DNA from 2 places in the Cognaticolwellia beringensis genome. Region 1 is predicted to be linked to the other one. Evidence: riboswitches for the same ligand, from Rfam matches in the RefSeq annotation. Region 1 holds a riboswitch; the other holds the start of a gene.
What was found. Region 1 has a riboswitch for thiamine pyrophosphate ahead of B5D82_RS16925 (TonB-dependent receptor). Riboswitches for the same ligand answer to the same signal wherever they lie in the genome.
Positions count from the first base shown of each region.

Region 2: linked by a shared signal. The riboswitch ahead of thiC (phosphomethylpyrimidine synthase ThiC) and the one ahead of B5D82_RS16925 (TonB-dependent receptor) in region 1 are both predicted to bind thiamine pyrophosphate.

Region 1 covers NZ_CP020465.1:4,023,029-4,027,454, reverse strand. The annotation lists gene B5D82_RS16925 (TonB-dependent receptor) at 1-1,855, opposite strand, end outside; TPP riboswitch at 1,989-2,103, opposite strand; gene B5D82_RS16920 (HIT domain-containing protein) at 2,270-2,638, opposite strand; gene B5D82_RS16915 (efflux RND transporter permease subunit) at 2,763-4,426, opposite strand, start outside.
Region 2 covers NZ_CP020465.1:203,715-208,140, reverse strand. The annotation lists gene B5D82_RS00840 (pseudouridine synthase) at 1-354, opposite strand, end outside; gene B5D82_RS00835 (mechanosensitive ion channel family protein) at 383-1,276, opposite strand; TPP riboswitch at 1,712-1,810, shown strand; gene thiC (phosphomethylpyrimidine synthase ThiC) at 1,905-3,863, shown strand; gene B5D82_RS00825 (FAD-dependent oxidoreductase) at 3,869-4,426, shown strand, end outside.

The DNA.
Region 1 (4,426 bases):
CATCAACCGAAATATTAACTAATAAATGATCAGATAATTGATAATTCAAACCGAGATTAAATTGATAGCTAGGTGCATGTGCTTGTTCGTCACCTGACTTGTCGATTCCATCTGCGGCAATAAAACCTTTATATTCAGTATCTAAAAGCCCTAACGCACCGTATATTTCAAGTTTAGAGGTAATTTGCCAGCCTGCCTCAAATTCAAGACCTAGATTACTACCCGTTGCCGCATTACCTAAATATGAAACAAAGTCTGTGCTGCCATCTTGTCGTTCTTCTAAATAAGACGTACGTACCTGCATATCGTCTCTATCCATATAAAATATCGCGCTTCGAACATAAGCTTGATTGTCCAATAGACTGACTTTATAGCCTAATTCATAATTCCATAAGTATTCAGGCGTAAACTCACGAAGATTAGCGGGTAAACTACCATCAGTATTAGCACCGCCGGCTTTATAACCGCGATTTACTGAGCCATAAAATAAATTATTGTCGTCCATTTGGAATGACAACACCACTTTACCGCCAACCATAGTATCGCTAGGATCAAAACTAAGTTGCTCTGCATCGATGTAATCTGAATTTCTGCGCTCTACCCTTAAGCCCGTTGTCAGGCTTAGTTTATGATTAAGTTGAGTGTCAAACTGAACAAATGCAGCAATATTCTCGGTATCAAAAGATGAGCTAAAATCGCTAGACAAATAAGTGTATTGACGTAATAAGTCCTCTTTTTCTTGCTTAAAGTATAATCCTGTTATCCAAGCCGTTGTGTTATTAAAAATTTCACCACCTGGCTCTGATACTGCCCTTAATTCAAAAGTCGTTGATGTTTTATCACGAAAATAGTGATCTTCTGAACTATATTCCCATCCTGGACGAATCCCCTCATAGGCCCAATCTTCATCATAGCCGTAGTCCAGTGCTGAATCAGCATAGCTAATAATACTTTCAACTGTAAAGTCATTAAAACCGCTATACGTAAATTTAGCCGCTAACGCTTTGGTGTCTTGGCGATCAAATCCCGGTTGGTCTGATAAAGTTTGGCGAGTATTAGCAAGTGAGAACGCATCGTAGCCATTATCAAAATCAGCAACAAACGCGGTTAAGTCAATAGTTAAGTCATTACTTGCTTTAATCGCTAACTTGCCACGCAGGGTTAATTCATCACGATTATTAGTGTCGTCACGATTTAGAAAATCATTTTCAATAAAACCATCACTACTGAACTGTTCAATAGCTATGCGATAATTTACCTTTTCAGTTGCGGGACCAGACAATACCAAGCCAGCGCTATAGCTGTCGTAATTTCCTGCAGATAATTTGACTTTACCCTCAAAACTGTCGGTAGGTGCACTGGAAGTAATATTTATCATTCCAGCCATGGCATTAGCACCAAAGCGTGTGCCTTGTGGACCACGATAAACTTCGACTTGTTCAACATCAAACGTTGACGCTATGCTACCTATGCTAGAAAAATCTATTCCATCAATCACTAAACCAACAGATGGATTAATTGGCTCTTTAAATTGGCTACGCTCACCAATACCGCGAATTTGATAATATCTAGCGCGTTGAGTACCACTAGAAAAATTTATATTGGGTGCTCGAGCAATGATCTCTTCTAAGTTCTGTGCGTTACGAGCGCTAATTTCATCACTAGCGATAACAGATAAAGAACTTGCCGTTTTTTGAAGCGAACTCGTGCGAAAGTCGCCATTAACAGTGATAACTTCTGTAGCTTGCTCTAGGTTTTTAGATAAGGTATTCGATGACGTGTCAGCGGCAAAAATTGTTGGTGTAACAATGCTAGTAAAAATAGCCAAAGCTACAGGTGATGTTTTAAATTTCATTATGATCTCATAAATTCGATTAAGAATATGTTATGGGATCCGGCATGGGGGAAGTTAGATAGCTGTTCGGTAACAATCTATAGCATTAAAGCACAAGTAAAAATACTGAAAATATAATGCTACAGAGCGGTAATGCGATTAGCTTAACCATTCCTACGCCGGTACTATCCGGTTCAGGTTCTAAGGGTTCGCTTCGCATCTCAGCCTTTAAAATCGTATACGATTTTCAGGCACCCCTTGGCTCGTTATGCATACTAACAATATTTTTTTAAAAGTACAGGGGAAAAACCTTCATGCACTAAAAATTATGCTGTTATTACTATCACTTAAGCTAAAGATAACGGTATTTACCAAATTATCTATTTTCCAAACTCGATCACTATTATATTTAGTTATCGTCAATCGTATCGCTCATTATTTAAGGTCTAGCATTCTACCTAACGGTTCACCACCGACTAAGTGTAGATGTATATGGTAAACCTCTTGGCCGCCGTGTTGATTACAATTCATGATCAAGCGGTATCCATTTTCGGCTATACCTTCGGCTTTCGCGAGTTTTTTCGCCACGGTAAACATGCGACCAATAGTCAGTTCATCGTCCTGTTCAATATCATTGGCCGTTGGGATCAACTTATTAGGTATAATTAAAATATGACTGTTCGCTTGTGGTGAAATATCACGAAAAGCCGTCACTAATTCGTCTTGAAAAAGTAAAGGTGTTGGAATTTCTTGACGAATAATTTTAGAAAATATGGTTTCTTCAGCAGCGTGTTTATCAGCCATAATTTAGCCTTTATAAAATTAAAATATATGTCGCTCAGTTTAACGATAAGTTAAGCGAATAACAAAGAATTATCATTCACTTAACGCTCGATATTTTTTTGATAGCTCAGATTACTCCGTTAAATTAATTTAACTGGGTAATCAGCTTTTTCTTACTATGTGAAGTCAATTTTTTCATATCCTCTACAAGTAAGTAATTTACCGGAACTAAAATTAGCGTTATAAAAGTCGCAAATATAATACCAAAACCAAGAGACACAGCCATCGGGATCAAAAACTGCGCTTGTGTTGCCTTCTCAAACAGTAATGGCATTAAGCCAATGAAGGTGGTTAAAGACGTTAGCATGACCGGCCTAAATCGCGATTGTGCCGCGATTAATACTGCATTGTAAGCCTTCTCCCCAGCGCGTACTTTAGTGTTAATAAAATCAACTAGCACTAAACTGTCATTCACCACAACGCCGATCAGCGCCATTAAGCCTAATAAACTCATGATGGTTAGATCCATCCCCATGATCCAATGGCCTATAATGGCACCTATGGCGCCAAACGGGATCACCGACATTACAATGATGGGTTGCACATATGATTTAAACGGTATCGCTAATAAACAATAAATAATAAAAAATACAAAGACTAAGCCCCAAGCAAGGCTACTAAACGAGTCTGCTTGCTCGCGAGCCTCCCCTTCCAAGCTGTAAGATACACCAGGATACTTGCCCATTAGCTCGGTTAAAAACTGATTAAGGTCGGCATTTAGCGTGGTCATGTTAGTGGTGTTTTTATCAATATCCGCAGTAACATTCACCGTACGATATCGGTCAATACGTTTAATCGCCGACGCACTTTTCCCAGGTTGTAATAACGCTACATGCGATAACGGTACTTTGCCACCCGTAGGGGTATTTATCAGCATATCGTTCAGGCTTGATATAGATTGCCGCTCTGATAATGGAAAGCGTAACATAACACGAACATCATCACGCCCTCGCTGAATACGCTGGATTTCTGAACCAAAGTAAGCATCTCTAACTTGTCTGGTGACCCAAGCGTTACTCATACCCATGGCGTATCCTTGCGCCGTTAATTCTATTTGCAGTTCTTCTTTACCGTTAGATAAACTGTCAGCTATTTCAAAAGCGCTAGGATACGTTCGAATGCGGGTTTTAACTTCATCTGCGACTTGATTTAAGGTTTTTAAGTCAGTTGCTGAAAGTTGTACATCAATAGGATCGCTGCCCCTGCCTATTTCGGCCCTAAAGGTAACACTTTCTGCCCCCGGTAATGGACCAATTAATTCCCGCCACTCATTGACTAATTGTGCTGTACCTATACCGCTGTCATTTTTATCTGCCGGCTGAATTTCAAAGCGTACTCGACCGCTGGCGTCTTTGGTGATAGCCAAGGTATTTAAAATCAAGCTATTACCGTCGTCATCACGGTATTTATCTTGTAATATTTTGGCTGCATTCGACATTTTCTCTACATAAGAGTCAACGACATCAAAGCTAGTACCTACTGGCATAGTAACGCTACCACGAGCAGTTTCACTCGCAATACGTGGGAAAAATACGAAGCGAGTCCAGCCACTAGTAATAAATGCTAGAATCAAAATAAACACGCCAAAAAACAAAGCCACGGTAGTTAAACGGTTACGAATTGCTATTGACAATAATGGCTTGTAATACTTGAGAATTGCGTTTTCAAAGCCATCAGCAAAGCCTTGTTGCCACACACTGAATTTTGATTGTTTTGTACTTTCACTACGCAATCGTAGTGACTTTAAAT
Region 2 (4,426 bases), 840 kb from region 1:
ATCATTAGTTAATAGTACTAACCCTGAGGTATTAAGGTCAAGACGTCCCACAATATGCAGCTCATGTTTAAATGGGTAATCAAGTAAATCTATCACTGTTTTGTGCTTTGTATCGGACGTTGCGCTGACTACACCCGTTGGTTTATTCAGCATAATATAATAGGCCGAGTTTTCTTGGATCACTTTGCCATCTAGCGTTATAAGGCTAAAGGTATCAATAACTTCATCAATATTATGTGCGACAATGCCATCGATAAACACTCTATTTTGCGCCAAAATCAGTCGCACATTTTTACGACTGATTTGACAATATTGCGCCAAAAACCGATCTAGTCTGGCTTTATTTAACGCCATCGTTAAGCGATATCAAACAGCATAAAAATTACACCAGATCTTTAATAAGGTGTATATCACGTTGTGGGAACGGAATTTTAATATTGGCTTTATCTAACGCGAGATAAATCTCTTTATAAGCTTTGTATTTAGCGCTATATAAATTTTCTGTTGGCGTCCACAAACGTATGCCGATATTGATAGCACTATCAGCAAAAGCATCGATGCCAATCAACGGGCTACGGGCTACGCTGACAATATCCAACTTACCAATGACATCTTCAAGCATTGCCACTACCTCTAACGGATTTTCGCTATAATCAATGCCGACACTTAACTCTAATAGCGAATCATGCTTGGAGTTGTGTAGCACTTCACCAACGATATGTTTATTAGGAATGGTAATTTCAACGTGGTCTTCATCAGTTAAAATTGTGTATGCCAATAATACTTCTTTAACCAGGCCCGTAACGCCTTGTACGGTAATGGTATCGCCTACGACGAAAGGTCGAATAATGATAATATTAAAACCGGCAGCATAGTTAGATAAGAGTCCTTGTAATGCTAAACCGGCACCTAATGAAATCGCACCAATGGCAGCAATAAAAGGTGTAACACTAATACCTAATTTGCCTAAAGCGATAATCGCGATCATCACGACAATTAACATTTTACTGGCATTAGCCAAAAAACGACTTAGGGTAACATCAAGCTTATGACGCTCACATAAACGTAGAACTATCTTGGCAATTTTACCCGCAAAAATGAAACCAATAATGAGAATGATTAACGCGCCAACGAGTTGAAAACTATAATTAGTGAAAAATTCTACAATAATATTGTAAATACGGCCGACTTGGTCGATTTCATTTTTAAGCAAACTTGCAGGATCTAAGGTTTTTATTACTTGTTCTGTGGTACTTGCGGTGCTAGATTCGGCCATAAATTAATTCCATATGATGTACATTGTTCAGTTTGACTATATTACGTCAATTTACCGGTTAATTTACAATATTATTAACAATTAATCGGTAAAATTCATCATTCTCCAAGCTTTGGTTATTTAATAACTTAAGTGTAAACAGAAACAAACATCCCATGATATTTCACATGAAAAGATGTCCGAAATTACACATATTCAAGATAAAATACTTTTGAGAGATAGCAAAGTACGAGTGAAAACTATAAATTTAAAGAATGAAAAAGCTCCTACTTCAGATACTAACCTTCATTGTTACACCAAATCTTTCACAATCATGAATGATTAAAAAACCTTAATTAACAACAACTAAAAATATAAATAAAATACTGGTTGATTACCATCGAAAATTAAAGCTAGAATCTAGCCACGTTTAAGCACACTAAAAAACTTAAACGCATTGACTTGTCGGAGTGCCAAAGGGCTGAGATCGCGAAAGCGGGATCCGTAGAACCTGATTAGATTAACATCTGCGAAGGGAACAAGTAGTAGCTTTGAATATAAAGTTAAATTTTGTTTCAAAAGCTACTCCTCGTTACTACCCCCATAAAGCTCCGCCTAACTTTTATTTAATAAAAACAGGTGAGAGAACATGAGTTCAATTTCAAGACGCGAGCGTCGAAACCAAGCAACACAATTTTTAAAAAACGTTGCTGATCAATCTTTTCCAAATTCTAAAAAAGTTTACGTTGCGGGTGAAATTCACGATATCCGTGTTGGTATGCGTGAAATAACGTTGTCTGATACTTTGATTAATGGCAACAAAGACAACCCTAGCTATGAGAAAAACCAGCCATTATGTGTTTACGATACCTCAGGATTTTATACCGATGATGCCGTCAATATTGACGTTCATAAAGGTATTCCTCGCCTACGTGATAGCTGGATTGAATCACGTAACGATGTTGTATTTTTACCAGGAATTACCTCGACCTACAGTCAACAGCGTTTAGCCGATGAAGGTCTTGATCATATTCGTTTTGAACATTTACCAAAAGTGCGTAAAGCTAAAAAAGGTAAAAATGTTACGCAAATGCATTACGCACGCCAAGGCATTATTACGCCTGAAATGGAATATATTGCCATACGTGAGAATATGAAACGCCAAGAAGTTAAAGACGAGATATTGCTACAACAACATCAAGGTCAATCATTTGGAGCCAGCATTCCAGAAAAAATTACGCCTGAGTTTGTTCGCGATGAAGTTGCTAGAGGCCGCGCTATTATCCCGGTCAATATTAACCACCCTGAAGTTGAACCGATGATCATCGGCAGAAATTTTTTAATCAAAGTAAACGCCAATATTGGTAACTCAGCAGTAACTTCTTCCATTGAAGAAGAAGTAGAAAAGTTAGTTTGGTCAACTAAATGGGGGGCAGATACGGTAATGGATCTTTCTACCGGTCGTTACATCCACGAAACCCGCGAGTGGATTATTCGTAACTCCCCGGTTCCCATTGGCACCGTACCTATTTATCAAGCTTTAGAAAAAGTAAACGGTATTGCTGAAGACCTTACATGGGAAATATTTCGAGATACCTTAATTGAACAAGCAGAGCAAGGTGTTGACTACTTTACTATTCATGCAGGGGTATTGCTGCGTTATGTCCCAATGACCGCTAAACGCGTAACCGGCATTGTTTCTCGCGGTGGCTCAATCATGGCTAAATGGTGCTTAGCACACCACAAAGAAAACTTTCTTTACACCCATTTTGAAGATATTTGTGAAATTTTAAAAGCCTACGATGTTTCATTTTCGCTAGGCGATGGTTTACGTCCCGGTTCAATTGCCGATGCCAATGATGAAGCACAATTTTCAGAATTACGTACTTTGGGTGAGCTAACAAAAATAGCCTGGAAACATGACGTTCAAACCATCATCGAAGGTCCAGGTCACGTGCCATTGCATATGATTGAAAAAAATATGACTGAACAACTTAAGCATTGTGGCGAAGCCCCTTTTTATACCTTAGGACCACTGACCACAGATATTGCGCCAGGTTATGATCACATTACTTCAGGTATTGGTGCCGCTAATATTGGTTGGTATGGTTGCGCTATGCTTTGTTACGTTACCCCAAAAGAACACTTAGGCTTACCTAACAAAGAAGATGTTAAAGAAGGCTTAATGACTTATAAAATCGCGGCTCATGCCGGTGATTTAGCCAAAGGTCATCCGGGCGCACAGATCCGTGATAATGCCATGTCAAAAGCCCGTTTTGAGTTTCGTTGGTACGATCAATTCAATATAGGCTTAGATCCTGAAAAAGCACGTGCATATCACGATGAAACATTGCCGCAAGAATCTGGCAAAGTCGCGCATTTTTGCTCTATGTGTGGTCCTAAATTTTGTTCGATGAAAATTTCACAAGAAGTTCGAGATTATGCTGCTGGCTTAGACACTGCGGCCAACAACGAACAGCACATTGAAATCAAACTATTGGATGAAACCATCAGTATTTCAGTACAAGGAATGGCAGAGAAGTCTGCCGAGTTTAAAGCCAGCGGCAGCGAGCTTTATCACCCTGTTGAAAAATCGTTAAGCAATTAACCTTTATGCCAACCATCGCTATTATTGGCGCCGGCCTAATGGGCCGTTTGGTAGCTTTGTCGTTAAATCGACAAGGCTACCAGGTAACGCTATTCGATAAAGACCAGAAAAGTGGCCAAAAAAGTGCGGCTTATGCTGCCGCGGGTTTATTAACACCGCTTGGGGAAGCTATGCACTGCCCAGCCAACATTGTTGCAATGGGCTTTGCTGGCTTAACTTTATGGCCAAAATTACTTAGCACGCTTTCTGGCTATAACTTCTTTCAACAATCAGGCTCGATAGTGGTTAGCCATGAACAAGATGTCGCTGACTATCACAGATTAACACGATTTTTAGCGAATAATTACCCAAGCCATACACAACAACAGCTTAATCGACAAGAACTATCAGCACTTGAGCCAGAGCTAGCTCGTAAGTTTTCGCAAGCGTTATACTTGCCCGAAGAGGGGCAAATTGGTAATCGAAAGTTACTACTCGCTTTACATCAACAGTTAGTGGATGAAGGTGTTAAATGGCACAGCGAATCTGAAGTTATTGCCATAGAGTCAGACAGTTTTAGTACC